Regions from separate parts of the Desulfosporosinus sp. FKA genome, predicted to be linked through region 1. Evidence: riboswitches for the same ligand, from Rfam matches in the RefSeq annotation. Region 1 holds a riboswitch; each other region holds the start of a gene.

What was found. A riboswitch is a leader RNA that binds a small molecule or an ion and turns the genes downstream of it on or off. The one in region 1 is predicted to bind cobalamin.
Region 2: it holds a riboswitch for cobalamin, as region 1 does, so the genes downstream of both, B5771_RS01085 (HoxN/HupN/NixA family nickel/cobalt transporter) here and B5771_RS06460 (AIR synthase related protein) in region 1, are expected to answer to the same signal.
Region 3: it holds a riboswitch for cobalamin, as region 1 does, so the genes downstream of both, B5771_RS19110 (ABC transporter ATP-binding protein) here and B5771_RS06460 (AIR synthase related protein) in region 1, are expected to answer to the same signal.

Annotation. Positions count from the first base shown of each region.
Region 1 is NZ_NAHZ01000022.1:45,429-49,954, reverse strand. Features, by position in the region: gene B5771_RS06470 (energy-coupling factor transporter ATPase) at 1-615, opposite strand, end outside; gene B5771_RS06465 (ECF transporter S component) at 643-1,158, opposite strand; gene B5771_RS06460 (AIR synthase related protein) at 1,276-2,022, opposite strand; cobalamin riboswitch at 2,117-2,292, opposite strand; gene B5771_RS06455 (flavodoxin family protein) at 2,373-3,191, opposite strand; gene B5771_RS06450 (DUF1540 domain-containing protein) at 3,364-3,531, shown strand; gene B5771_RS06445 (PspC domain-containing protein) at 3,887-4,078, shown strand; gene B5771_RS06440 (ABC transporter transmembrane domain-containing protein) at 4,206-4,526, opposite strand, start outside.
Region 2 is NZ_NAHZ01000010.1:321-4,846, reverse strand. Features, by position in the region: gene B5771_RS01100 (SHOCT domain-containing protein) at 1-38, shown strand, start outside; gene B5771_RS01095 (SHOCT domain-containing protein) at 111-398, shown strand; gene B5771_RS01090 (precorrin-6A/cobalt-precorrin-6A reductase) at 528-1,268, opposite strand; gene B5771_RS01085 (HoxN/HupN/NixA family nickel/cobalt transporter) at 1,316-2,338, opposite strand; cobalamin riboswitch at 2,464-2,655, opposite strand; gene B5771_RS01080 (metallophosphoesterase) at 2,755-3,906, shown strand; gene B5771_RS01075 (FadR/GntR family transcriptional regulator) at 3,972-4,526, shown strand, end outside.
Region 3 is NZ_NAHZ01000032.1:471,687-476,212, reverse strand. Features, by position in the region: gene B5771_RS19120 (Uma2 family endonuclease) at 214-795, shown strand; gene B5771_RS19115 (hypothetical protein) at 801-995, shown strand; cobalamin riboswitch at 1,803-1,979, shown strand; gene B5771_RS19110 (ABC transporter ATP-binding protein) at 2,054-3,598, shown strand; gene B5771_RS19105 (energy-coupling factor transporter transmembrane component T) at 3,573-4,316, shown strand; gene B5771_RS19100 (hypothetical protein) at 4,350-4,526, shown strand, end outside.

The DNA.
Region 1 (4,526 bases):
GCGCAAGTCATCAAGGGTTGCGTAGATCTCTAAGCGTCCTGCAGGATCAAGTTCTGATGTTGGTTCATCAAGTACTAAGATTTCGGGTTCCATGGACAAGACTCCTGCAATGGCTAAACGTTGTTTCTCACCCCCGGATAATTCCTCGGTCAAACGCTGGTTATATCCTTTAAGCCGTACTTTTTCTAGGGAACGATCAACTCGATGTTGGATTTCTTCTAAGGGAACTGAAATATTACGGGGACCAAAGGCCGTATCTTCTTCCACGGTACGGCCAAGGATTTGAGTTTCCGGATCTTGAAGGACAAGGCCCAAAATTGTGGACATAAGCTGGACAGGTGTTTTTCTCACGTTTCTGCCTGCCACTTTAACCTCGCCGGTTAATTCCCCCTCGAATAGCTGAGGTATTAGTCCGTTGAGGCATAGACTCAAGGTTGTTTTCCCGGCTCCGGCAGCTCCCATCAGGACAACGAACTGTCCTTTGTTTAGGCTGAGATTAATACCTTGTAAACTTGGTTGGAGAGAATTTGGATATTGATAGGAAACATTATTAAGTTCAATGGCTTTGTCATTTCCGTCGTGAATACGATCTCTTGCTGTTGTTTCGATTACCATTGTTTCCTCAGTTTCCTCCTTACGAGCCTAAATGAGCCGTGTCCCTTTGATTGCTTTATAGGCTAGCGCCGAAATAATTACATTAAGGGCCGAACCGATGACGAGAAAGGGCAGTAACCCAAGAGTCCCTCCCATTCCCATAATCGGCAGCATCGCAAAGGAGGATACAACTCCATTGAGGATTATGCCTGCAATGGCTGCCGGAATAAGGCCGAAAGTTTTATTCACCCAACGATAAATCACGGCCCATAAGGCCATTTGCACAGCAATATAAATATGAACGGGGATTGTCAAAGGGAAGCCAACAACAGCCGATGTTAATAAATGGCCAAAAGCAATGACTACTGCTCCCTCAATTCCTCCAAAGGCAAGAGCACAGAAAAATCCCGGCGCCGAATCCATACCAATGGTTCCCACTGGACTGGGAATCTTAATCAGTGCCCCCACATAACTCAAGGCCAGAAAAATAGCCATAATCGAAAGCCGTTTAACATTCCAGGCGGACAGCTTGACGTCCTTAGCTTCTACGTTAATTTGACTCATCGAATTTTTCCTCCCTAATACTTCATTGTACTTTTTTACGAAAAACAATTTCATCCTACTATCTGAACCGAATCAGTTATTGAATGACTACAATCTTTTATGTTTTTTGCTTTATGTTTAATATATCAGCTCACCAATTTTGACCAGCATTAATTGATTTAGGTTCGAAGTGATAAAGTCTCCTCTAATAGCTGAAGATGCCGAGAAAACAAGACATGTCGACGGACCGGCGGATTTACTTAAGTCTAAACCGCAGGATTGATGAATAAACAATTGCCGTTTAGCGTTTGAGGCAAGCTGCTGGGCTTCTGTTAAAATCCCTTTTGAGCCTACAGGAATAATGTCATGGATCCCGGGAGTTGCCAAGAGTTTTCTTATCTCCATGATCTGTACTATTTCCGGGTCCTCAGGATCGCTAAGTTCTGAGCCAACTTTCGGCAAACCCAAACAATATACCTGATCTCCGGCTTGTGAAGTTCCAATACGCAGCCGATCTTTAGCAACAGTACCAATAACACTGATACCAAGGCCAGTCTGCTGGGTTGGCATATTTTTCTCAGTGCTTACAGCCATGGAGAGAGAAAGACCGGCAAAAGCTAATTCTTCTTTCACCCCCTTTAATAGTTCATCACCTGCTGGATCGGGTTCGTTAGAAATGGCAACGGTCATAATTTGAGGCTCTGCGCCCACAGCTAAGACTTCTGATAAGGCAACCCTCGTGGTCATTCTTCCTGTAACTCGCCAAGATACTTTAACGACATCGAAATCCTTCTGTCCAATTGCTCCACAGGAATCACAAGACACAATGAGATATTGTTCCGGATTAATTAAAACAGCTTCAATATCCCGCCCCTGATACCCCAACTCTTATTCAACTCCTTTCCCCAAACAAAACAAAAAGTTCATAGTCATAAATCCGCCTTGAAAGACAGAATTTTGACCATGAACTTTGCCTTGATTCATGTTCTACATTATAGGCAGGTCTCCTGACTTAGAATCAACGACTTATACGCCTTCCCGGCTTCCCAGTGGCTTAAGCATAAGTCTCCTCGTTTACAGTGGTGGGTCCGTCTGGGATTCTCACCCAGTTCCCTATTCTCCCTTATTAAGGGCACCTATAATGTCTTTAATTAATCGTATTTTAATCCATAGAGGTTGAGATTACAAGAGTTTTTTGAATCTTCGACCTACCAAAAGCCGCCTCCTGCTGAGCATTAGCTCCTATATTGATTTCTAATCAGAGCTAATTCTTTACGCCTCTTGACAAATTCTTGAACTTGGTCTTTCAGCCAGACTTGAAAATGTTCCTTCAAATAATCTTTTGTCAAGCGGCTGCCGGAAGGACCAAACTCCCAATGCCAGGAATTCCCCTGATCCGAGGGCAAGATCGTCGCTTCTTGGCCGCAAAAGGGACATAGAGCGTGATCGGGAGCAGGGAATTTCCAGAGATCAGACCAACAGGTAGGACATCGTCCGGTTTCCAGCTGATGAGGATTACCGAACAAGGATTGTCCGAGAGCTTTAATTCGCTCTTTGCCTTCCGGATCAACTAAGGCTTCACCAGGAAGAGCACCGATAAACATATGGGCGTCTTTAACGTTCAACCCCAAAAACCGTGCATAAGTAATAAGGGCAGAAAGAGTATACCCTTCCCAACCTTTTATTCCAGCTGTCCCGATAATTACACAAGGCTTTCCCCAAATCTGATCAATTTGTTGAGCAAGAGCGATAATCCGGTCTCCGAAAAGTTTTGTAATTCCTGCGGGACCCAAAGCGTAGCAGGGCGACGAAAAAATAACTCCATCGGCTTCTTTGATCCGGTCAAATAAGGAATATAAATCATCATCCAAGGAACAGCGCTTATCCTGGCCTAAGCAGGCATAACAAGCTTTACACGGCAGCAGCTTTAACTCTGTCAACTTTACTAGGTCCAGCTGCACCTCCTCTCCCACGGAAGCGGCGGCTTCTTTAATCAGAATTTCCCCATTGGCTAATTTTCGCTGGGAAGCCACAATTCCCAATACTTTTCTCAAGCTTAAATCCTCCTTATTATCATCATATTTTTTAATTATCTCTATAAATCAAGCATGTACCATATTATACCATCAATATATTCTTATTACTGTCTTACAAGTAAATGGATTCATTAAAACTCTAATTCTGGAGAATCTAATAGAGAATTAAATTTAAGGAGGAATAGCCCACATGAATGTTAAGAAAATGCCTCAACCTAATACCGGAATTAAATGTGTTGTTAACACCTGTCATTATTATGGTACAGGAGATCATTGCCATGCAGAGAAAATCGAAGTTCAATCCCCCAATGCAACAACTACTACAATGACAGATTGCGCTACCTTCCTTCCCGAATAACCCTAGAAGATTTTTTACCATGATTTTATCATAAATAGGAAAGTCTAAGGCTAGTTTTATAAAGACAAGCCTTAGACTTTTTTATTTTACTATCGGAAAGTAAGTGCATCTAGGCAGCCGCCTGCACCAGAGGCTTGGTGCCAAGTTTTCTTTATCCTTAAGGTAATCTCGTAACAAAATCAGGATATCCCGTATTTTAAATTTTTATCGTCTTAGTCACATCTCTACGTCCTCATGCATATTAAAGTGAGAGATTATATTTATCCAGTTTTTAAGGCCCTTCGTTAACTTCAGCTTTAGCTGAACGAGTTCACTTAGGCCCAAGAGACTTCCTAAAGGTAAAGGAGGAAATCTTATGTCGAGACGTTTGTATAGATCGAGTCAAGATCGACAGCTTGGCGGCGTATGCGGCGGAATAGCTGAATACTTAGATTTGGATCCCAGTCTTGTTAGGATAGGTGCTTTACTTCTTCTTTTAGTGGGTGGAACAGGTTTTTTGGCCTATCTTGTGGCCTGGTTCATAATACCAAGTGACAAAAATACCTAACTTATGAACTCCGCTGGCATTAATAACATAGCCACTTCTTCAAGTGAGGATGATCCCATACCTTCTCCACTGGAGACTTTCGCCATCGAAGCCCCGATGTTCAGCTTTAGCTGAACGAGTTCACTGACTATTCTTCTTTATCTTTGCTCCCATGCTGCAGAATAAACATCTTGTAATATAACCCTTCTTGAGCCAAGAGTTCAGCATGAGTCCCCCTCTCCACAATTTTACCATGGTGGAGGACTAAGATAAGATCGGCATCCTGAATCGTTGAAAGCCGATGAGCAATAGCGATGGTTGTTCGTCCCTGACGCATCTTTCTTAAAGCGTTTTGGATGGCTTCTTCTGTTTCTGTATCTACATTGGCTGTGGCTTCATCTAAAACGAGAATCTTGGGATTACCGGCAATAGTCCGGGCAAAACAGATAAGTTGACGCTGTCCGCTGGA
Region 2 (4,526 bases), on a different contig from region 1:
AACATACTGTTTCTCTTGAAAAGACCAATCAGGAGTAAGATGGATTTCGAAGTTCGTATTAGTAAAATAGTCATATTCTTGGTGTATTCAAATTTAAAGGAGGAATTTATATGATGAGTGGTTGGGGACACATGATGGGCGGCTGGGGTAATGGCTATGGTTACGGAGGTTACAGCGGCTACGGAATGGGGATGATGGGCTTTTTTATGCCTTTGATATTTGGAATCGCCATTATTTTACTCGCTGTCTATTTCTTCCGCCGCAGTAAGTCAAGAGTTCAGTCTCAGGGATTTAGCACCCATAATAGCGCCCTGGATATACTGCGTGAACGTTATGCACGAGGAGAGATTGATTCCGCTGAATTCCAAAGCAAAAAACAAGATTTGGAAAGCCGCTAGTATTTGGTTTGTCAAAAAAGAAGCATCACATTACAAATCGGCCTGCTGATGGATAATCATTGGCAGACCGATTTTGTTATTCTGTCAAGCAACGGTTCGCTTTCGCTAAGGCTCAGAGAAGCAGGGCTTTCAAGTGAGTGCGTGATTGGAAAATTTTTGATCCAGCCAATTAAGTAATTCTTGAGGGCTGTTTACGGTTAAACCATTATTGGTTTTTGCTTTTCTGACCAGAACTATATCCAAACCAAGCTCTAAAGCTGCCGAAATCTTTGTGTCTGTCCCTCCGGCGAGACCACTGTCGCGTGTTAGAACAATATCTGCGCCATAAAACTTAAAAAGGGCTTTATTAATTTCTTTGGAAAATGGGCCTTGCATTGCCACAATATCCCGGGGATGTAAACCGGCTTCCCGACATTTTTGCACTAAATGCCCTTCGGGTAAAATTCTTGCCACGAGACGCACTGATTGGGCAAAAGAACTACTGGTAATTGATTGAAGCTGATGGCTTCCTGTTGTAATAAAGACGGTAATTGTCCGGTCTTTTAGCTTGCGCAAGGTGTTAATACGTTGCTCAAGCAGGACTAGAGCTTCTTCCCAATGGTAGACAGGGAAAATTAAAGGGCTGGAGGGAACTTTAGTTTCCGGCCGCTCTAAGCGGATAAAAGGAATGTTCAGTTCCTCGCACCGACGTCGTAAAGCAGTAAATTTACTGCTCACAGAAGGGTGACTTGCATCAATAACTAATGCTGGATGAGATGGCAGGGGAGTTTCTTCAGACCAGTATTGTCTCTGAATAACATCAATTTTTCTAGCGGTTAGCTGTGTATTTAATTCACGTGCTGCTGCAGATTCCCCCAAAAGAATGATCATGTTTGTTAACCTCCGTTAGTGATCAATAGCAATAGCGCGAAGGGGAATTAATTCAGGCAATTTTCTAAATCCATAACTTTCCATATGATATAGGAAACTGCCCAAGTAATAACAAAAAGACCGACAAGTATGTAACCGATAGAACCAAAGTTGAGACTTTGGATCCAGACCCAAAAACTGCTATGATAACCCAGCTTGGTTGAGAGTATCTGAGCAAGTTCAATAATACCAATGACGAGGGCGGCAATAACCGATAAACCTGTAACCGAAAGATTATAATAAATTTTGCGCAGAGGGGTAGAAAAAGCCCAATGATATGCTGTCGTCATAAAAACCCCGTCTGCTGTATCCATCAAACTCATGCCTGCAGCAAATATAACAGGCAGAGAAAGAATTGCTGTCATGGGCATGCCTTTAGTACCGAGTGTAGCAGAAATGGCCAGTAAAGCAACTTCCGAAGCTGTATCAAAACTAAGCCCGAAGAGAAAGCCTAAAGGATAAACATGCCAGCTTTTATTTATAAATCGATAGAGGGGTTTAAAAAAACGGCTTACGAATCCTCGATTCAATAAAAGTTCGTCAAGGTTTTCTTCGTCAAATTCACCTTGACGCATTCTCTTGAAAAAGCCAAAGATATCAAACCAAATGTAAAGATTAAACAGTCCTATAAGCAAAAGAAATCCTCCGGCAACTGCGGTTCCTATTATACTGGCGAAATTTTGTATTTGGGGGATGTTTTGTTGTGCCCAATGCATAGAAACAGCAGTAATGATGGACATGATACAGACAACGGTTGAATGACCAATCGAGAAGAAAAAGCCGACCCCCATAGGGTCTTGTTCTTGTTGAATCATTTTGCGAACTGTATTGTCTATGGCCGCAATATGGTCCGCATCAAAGGCATGACGCAGGCCTAAGGTATAGGCGAGAAAAGCAAATCCCAGTAACTGAGGAAATTGTTTTAAATTTAATAGCAGCATGATTATACCTAGCAAGTGTATACCAGTCACAGAAACTCCATAAGGAAGCCAGCGGTGACGATCCCAAATATCTTTGGCGGCGTTATTCATAGTCTCTCTCTCCTAATAAGTAATTCATTGCATTGTTCAACCGCGTCAGACAAAACGAAAAGCCCGTCTCCTAAGAGAAGGGCTTAAAGATAATACAAATATATACCCCCTAACATTCCCGTAGGTAGTTTGGCTTAAGAATAAGCAGGTCTCCTGGCTCAAGATCATTATCAACTCACGTCTTCCCAGGTTTGTCCCAGTGACATTGTGTGAATTGATTCCCTTTTACAGTGGCGGGCACCGCGTCAGCCTTTAACTGACTTTCCTTTTCAATCCTTTTCCCTCAGGAAGGGATCACTTATTCCTAACTATTTAGTTAATTCTAATAATAACATGAATGAAGTGATTTTGTACAGCAAGTTCATTAAATGTAAACCTTGTGTTATAGTTATAAAATCGGGGGTGAAAGTGTTTAAATGATTAATCCGTTTTTCATTCTAATAGGAGTTGTTTTCTTTCTTGTCTATGGAGGAATTAATTATTATATCGGCCTGCGTGGCTGGCAAGCTTTATTTAGCTATGTCCCCTTTATTCCTCTAAAAGTTTATTGGCTTGTTTTTGGGCTGATTTCATTGTCCTATTTAATTGCCCGCTTTTTGCAAAAATATCTGCCGCAGGGGCTTTACGAAGGGTTAAATCTCATTGGGGCCTATTGGATGGCCTTTATGTTTTACTTTTTATTAATCATTGCTGCCATCGATCTCATGCGTTTAGTAAACTATAGTTTTCATCTTATTCCTCTGAAGGAGGGTCTAAATCCGGCTTTCGGATTGGCGATCTTCGTTCTTGTGCTGGGAATTGTAGGCTACGGGGCCTGGAATGCGCGAAACCCGCGCATAAATCATTATGATATTACAATAGCCAAACAGGCGGGCTCGCTGAAACAATTGCATGTTGTGATGGTATCGGATATCCATCTCGGTACGATCATTCATAATAGTTATCTTACTAAGATGGTTGGGATGATCAATCAATTGCAGCCTGACCTTGTACTGTTTGCGGGCGACGTATTTGACGAGAATGTTGAAGCGGTTAATAAGCAGGAAATGACGGAAGCCTTTGAAAAATTGAAAGCTCAGTACGGGGCCTTTGCCGTGTTGGGCAATCATGAGTATATTGGAGGAAATGCTGAAGAAGCCGTCAAATATTTGGAGGCAGCAGGTGTAAGAGTTTTGAAGGACAGCAGTCAGGAAATCGATGGAAGTTTCTATTTAGTTGGCAGAGATGATCGATCCGGAGCTCGTTATAATGGGGTTCAGAGAAAATCTCTACAGACCTTGCTTCAGGGAGTTAATCACTCTCTGCCTATTATCGTTATGGATCATCAACCATTACAATTGGAGGAACCTGTTCAGCAAGGGGTTGACCTACAGCTATCAGGGCATACTCATGCAGGACAGTTGTTTCCGATTCGCTTAATTACTCGCCGAATCTTTGAAGACGATTGGGGCTACCTTAAAAAAGGAAACTTTCAACTCATCGTTTCCTCAGGATATGGAACGTGGGGCCCGCCAATTAGGTTGGGAAATACACCTGAAATTGTAGATATCACTATTAAGTTTAAGTAGTCCAGTTGTTAACTGAATGAAGTTTCTTGGCAGATGACCGGATTTTTCTGAAAAGGAGGCAGATGATGGCTAGGGAAGGCAGAAGCTTAGTGGAGGATGTCGCGGAAGACATCCTGGCAATGATTACTATCGACAAAAAATTTTCAGCAGGTGATAAGCTTCCCAATGAGAATGAGCTTGCAGGAAAATTACAAGTGAGTCGTACGACACTGCGAGAAGCTATTCGCATCTTAATTGCTCATAATGTTTTGGAAATCCAGCGTGGTAAAGGAACTTATGTCAAAGACAACCTGGATTTGAACAAGGCATATGGCTTAAAAGAGCTTTCTGCATTTAAACCAGATATCCAAGATCTCTACGAAATGCGGCTCATTTTTGAACCGCAATCGGCTTATTATGCCGCAAAACGTGCAACTGATAAAGAACTTGAGCGAATTTTGTATTATGGCAAGTTAGAAGAAGAACTGATCATTAAAAAAGAAGATCGAACTGAAGTAGAACAGGCCTTTCATCAAGCCATTGCTAAAGCGACCCATAATGAGTTTATGAATCAACTGATGCCTGTTCTTTATCAAGCTATCAACAAAGGAGTTCCTTTGTCAGATACCAATGAAGAAATG
Region 3 (4,526 bases), on a different contig from region 1:
GTGAAATAAAAGCAACATAGAAGGAAATTAAAGAAAATTGGAGAAGATATGGGTTGGTGGTAAAAGTTGGAGAGTGAATTAATGTTTAGGGTACTGGGCGTTACGATAGTCTCTACTTCTGGAGTTCGGAAGATGGGTTGGAGCAGGTAAAAATAATTTGTTTGGATTAGGTCAGTTGGATTTTGTCAGTGTGATTTAAGGAGGATTGCTATTGTGGTGAATATAGCGAATCAGCAAAATAAAATTTACAACTATAAAGATTATTTAAATTGGTCTGATGATCGAATTGAGTTAATTGAAGGGCAAATTTATGCAATGACTCCGGCACCTTCTCGACTTCATCAAAAAGTATTAGGAAATTTGTTTTTTCAAATTAAAGGTTATTTGCAAGATAAGAATTGTGATGTTTATATTGCACCCTTTGATGTTCGCTTAAAGGAAAAAGATGAAAACAAGGATGAAGAAATAACTACCGTTGTTCAACCGGATTTAGTCATCGTTTGTGATCCTTCGAAGTTGGATGACAGGGGATGTAACGGAAGTCCGGACCTTATTGTTGAAGTGGTCTCCCCTTCAACAGCTTCAATGGATTACATACGCAAATTAGAACTCTATGAGAAGTTTGGAGTTAAAGAGTATTGGATTGTTCAGCCGATAGATCAAGTTATGATGGCTTATCGATTAAATACTTATGGAAACTATGAGCGAGCTAAGATTTACGATAAGACGGGTAGCGTGCGGATAGAGGTTTTGGAGGGGTTGGAAGTGGATTTGTTGATGATGTTTGAGAAGTAAATAACGTGGAAAGAAAATTAATGAGGATTGAGATTGATCTGGATGACGTGGGTGTGGTTAATTATGTTAAATTCGAAAAGCTAATCGCTATCGTCGGCTTAAATGATTATGTAGAATTCGATGAGGCTCCGTTCCCGATGCGATGCGAGGCAAAGCTGAGCTCGATCAGATTATCTAAATTTATCCGTTTAACCCATTAAAATGTGTTGTATACTACAGTCTCTCGGAATTAAGGGGGCGTAAATTACAGAAACGTAGCCAAAAGCCCACGGTTTTAATCGTGGGATGAAGGCGGCTTCGTAATTTCATGTAAATGTAAATGTCTTAGCACTATGATAAACTAGTATTAGTTTGATCTTTGAAAACTGGATAGAGTAAGAGGTTCTGATAGCTAATGCGTCTATCAGGTAAAACTCTATGTGTCGTCAAGAAAAAAGACGTTAAAACGATCGTTTTCAAAGAAACTGTGGTAGCTGGTAACAGGCTATCAGCCTAGAGTACCATTGTGTACTGCTCTAGGACGGGCTAATGGCATAGCCCTGAACTTGGGGTCATACTCCGATAGCAGAAATGTACTTCGGTTTAATCACCCAAGAATCCCATCGGCTTTAGCCGTGGGAGTGTCAAAAATACAGGCAAATGGAACTGAAAGCTAAATATTGATTTTGCACAGAAACCTAATTGAGAGTGGACGGTCACGCCACTGTTCGGAGCCAGCAGAGGCATCATAACCGCTATCACTGCTTACTTTTAGAAGGTGAAACGAGGGGAGATACAAGTGATTCGACAGAGAAGCGTAAGCGAGGAGAGCGAGTTTAGATTAAATATAGGCTTCAGCTATGGCTTTCTTTCCACATTGTCCGAAAGGCTTAGATGTTGACACAGAGGAACCGTCCCCCTGTGTCTCTTTTGCGAAGTGAATTGCCTAATTGAGGCTTCTAGAAGTCAATAAATTCATTTGACAAACTAAACAAACTATTTTATTATTCTTATAGTTAACACAATTAAATAAAAAATTTTTTATAGGTGCCTCAAATCGAGGATAATAGGGAACCAGGTAAAAATCCTGGACGGACCCACCACTGTAGTTAGACGTTGAAAATGTACATATGCCACTGGGTAACTGGGAAGGCGTACATTTGAGTCTATAAGTCAGGAGACCTGCCTATAAAATAATGCAAAGAGGACAAAGGTAAAGTTCTAGCTTTTTTTAAGCTAGAACTTTTTTGTTCTTAGTCAAAATTACGGGGAGATTGCTATGGAAGTAATTGCCAAAATTAGAATTGAGAAACTCAAGTTTCCGAATAATGAGAAGCCGGTACTTAAAAACATTAATTTAGAAATTAAGCAAGGAGATTTCATCGTCATTACCGGGGGGGTGGCCTCGGGAAAATCAGCATTATTACACGTCATAACAGGTGCGATTCCTCATTACCATAACGCAGAATTAACAGGAACCGTAACAATTATGGGGCAAGATATTAAAGAAATGCCTCTCAATAGAATGTCGGACTATATGGGATACATGATGCAGGAGCCCGATAATCAAATCATTAGTTTAGATGTCTACGAGAACGTTGCCTTCGGACTCGAAAATCAAGAACTTCCTTCTGCACAAATTGAGCAGGTTGTAAAAAATGCGCTGGAGTTTGTGGGCTTGCGTGGTTACGAAGAAAGACAAACTTCGTCTCTTTCAGGCGGGCAGGCCCAGCGCGTTGTTTTAGCGGGAGTATTAGCCCTCAAAGTTCCGATTCTAATTCTTGATCAACCGACTGCCGAACTGGACCCACAAGGCCGCCAGGAGATATATAAGAGGCTGGGGGAGTTAAATGAAACTCAGAATCTCACGATAGTTTTGGTTATGGACCGGATTGAAGAAGTGCTTAATTATGCTAACAGAGTTTTAATGCTTAAAGACGGTGAAATTAGTAAAGCTTACTCACCCAGGGAATATTACTGGGCCCAAATCAAGTACCGGAAAGAACTGCTCAGAGATAGCAGGCATTATACTCTTGACAGTAATAAACCCAGGGAGAGCATAGCTAAAATCAGTAATGTTTCTTTTCTGTACAATAATCAATTGCCTGGTTGTGAAGAAATTAATTTAGAAGTTTATAGGGGCGATTTTTTATCAGTCGTCGGTTTAAATGGTTCAGGCAAATCGACGTTGGCGAAATTGCTTATCGGTTTGCTAAAGCCTGCTATGGGTGAAATTCGCTTGTTTGATCAGATAATTGCTAAAAGAAACTTGAGCAAGATTTTGGCACGTGTCGGATTTTTATTTCAAAACCCAGACCATCAGATCTTTGCCAGCACAGTGGAGGAAGAGGTGGGCTTTTCCTTAAAGCTAAGGGGTGAACGAAATGATAATCTAAATCAGAAAGTTGATGAATGTTTGCAATTCGTAGGACTGGCGGATTACAAGGAAATGCATCCCCAGCGTCTAAGCCGTGGTCAGCGTCAACTTCTGGCATTAGCCTCGATACTTGCCGGTGATCCGGAGTTCATTATTACTGATGAGCCTACATCTGGCCTGGATGAGAACCAAGGTTACATGATCATGGAGAAACTCTATGACTTAGCGAATAACGGCAAAACCATTCTGTTGATTACCCATGATCTGGCCATGGCAAAAGACTATTCAAACCGCTTAGTTGCCTTATATAAGCATCGCATCAGGCTGGATATTGAGACAAAAGACATACAGCGACATTGTGAGGAACTGAAAGCTATTGGCCTGAATTTCCCAAACACTGTTACTTTCAAGGAGGTTTATGATGACACTGGCACTTCCGAAGTTTGATCCCCGTACTAAGCTTGTTTGGTATAGTTTGATGATTTACTTTTCATTGTTAAGTCAAACTGCTGCTCAATTAGGAATCACTTTACTGGGATGTATTATTTCCTCGTTAATTCTAAGTGGTTCATTTAAACACTCTAAGGCTATGGTCATCATTCTTTTGCTTTTGGGACTTCAGATCTTGATTATTCAGTTGCTGTTTTGCCGGGAAGGTACTTTGGTCTATCAATGGGGTATCTTTAAAATCTACAGTGATGCTCTGCCGCTGGCGATTACCGGCATACTGAAAGCGACACTTATTTTCTATGCCAGTCTACAGTTCTTTACCTCTGCTTCAGCTCAAGACTTTACCCTGATGCTCATAAAATTTAGAATTCCTTATCGTTTTGCCATGCTGGTGGGATTAGGTGTTCGTTTTTTGCCCCTTATGAAAGAAGAATACCAGTCGATTATCGACAGCCAGCGAACCAGGGGCCTTAAAATGGATAGCGTTTGGGATGATCTGAAAGCAATTATTCCAACATTCCTGCCCTTTTTGTATCGCGCTGTTCGTCGCTCAACGGAAATAGCCTTAGCTATGGAGTTAAGAGGTTACGGACGGAGTAAAAACCGAACGTTTTCATCGGAAATTGTCCTGAAGTATTACGATGTTGTCTTAATTGCCTCGATGTTTTTGGTAATAAGCCTCAGCATTATTACAAGGCTGTTGCCATTAATCTAAGACCATAATTAATGATTTAAGGAGGAGAATAAAGTGAAAGAAAAATTGTTGAGGACTGACACCAAAGCACTTGTGGGAGCTGTTATTATCGGTATTGTATTTCTGATTATGGACCAGGTAACAGGGCGAATCGACGGTATCTTAGATCCGACCCTTTTGCTGCTTAACGGAACCAGCTGGGCATTTTTTACGGGCTTAATAGTTTTGATG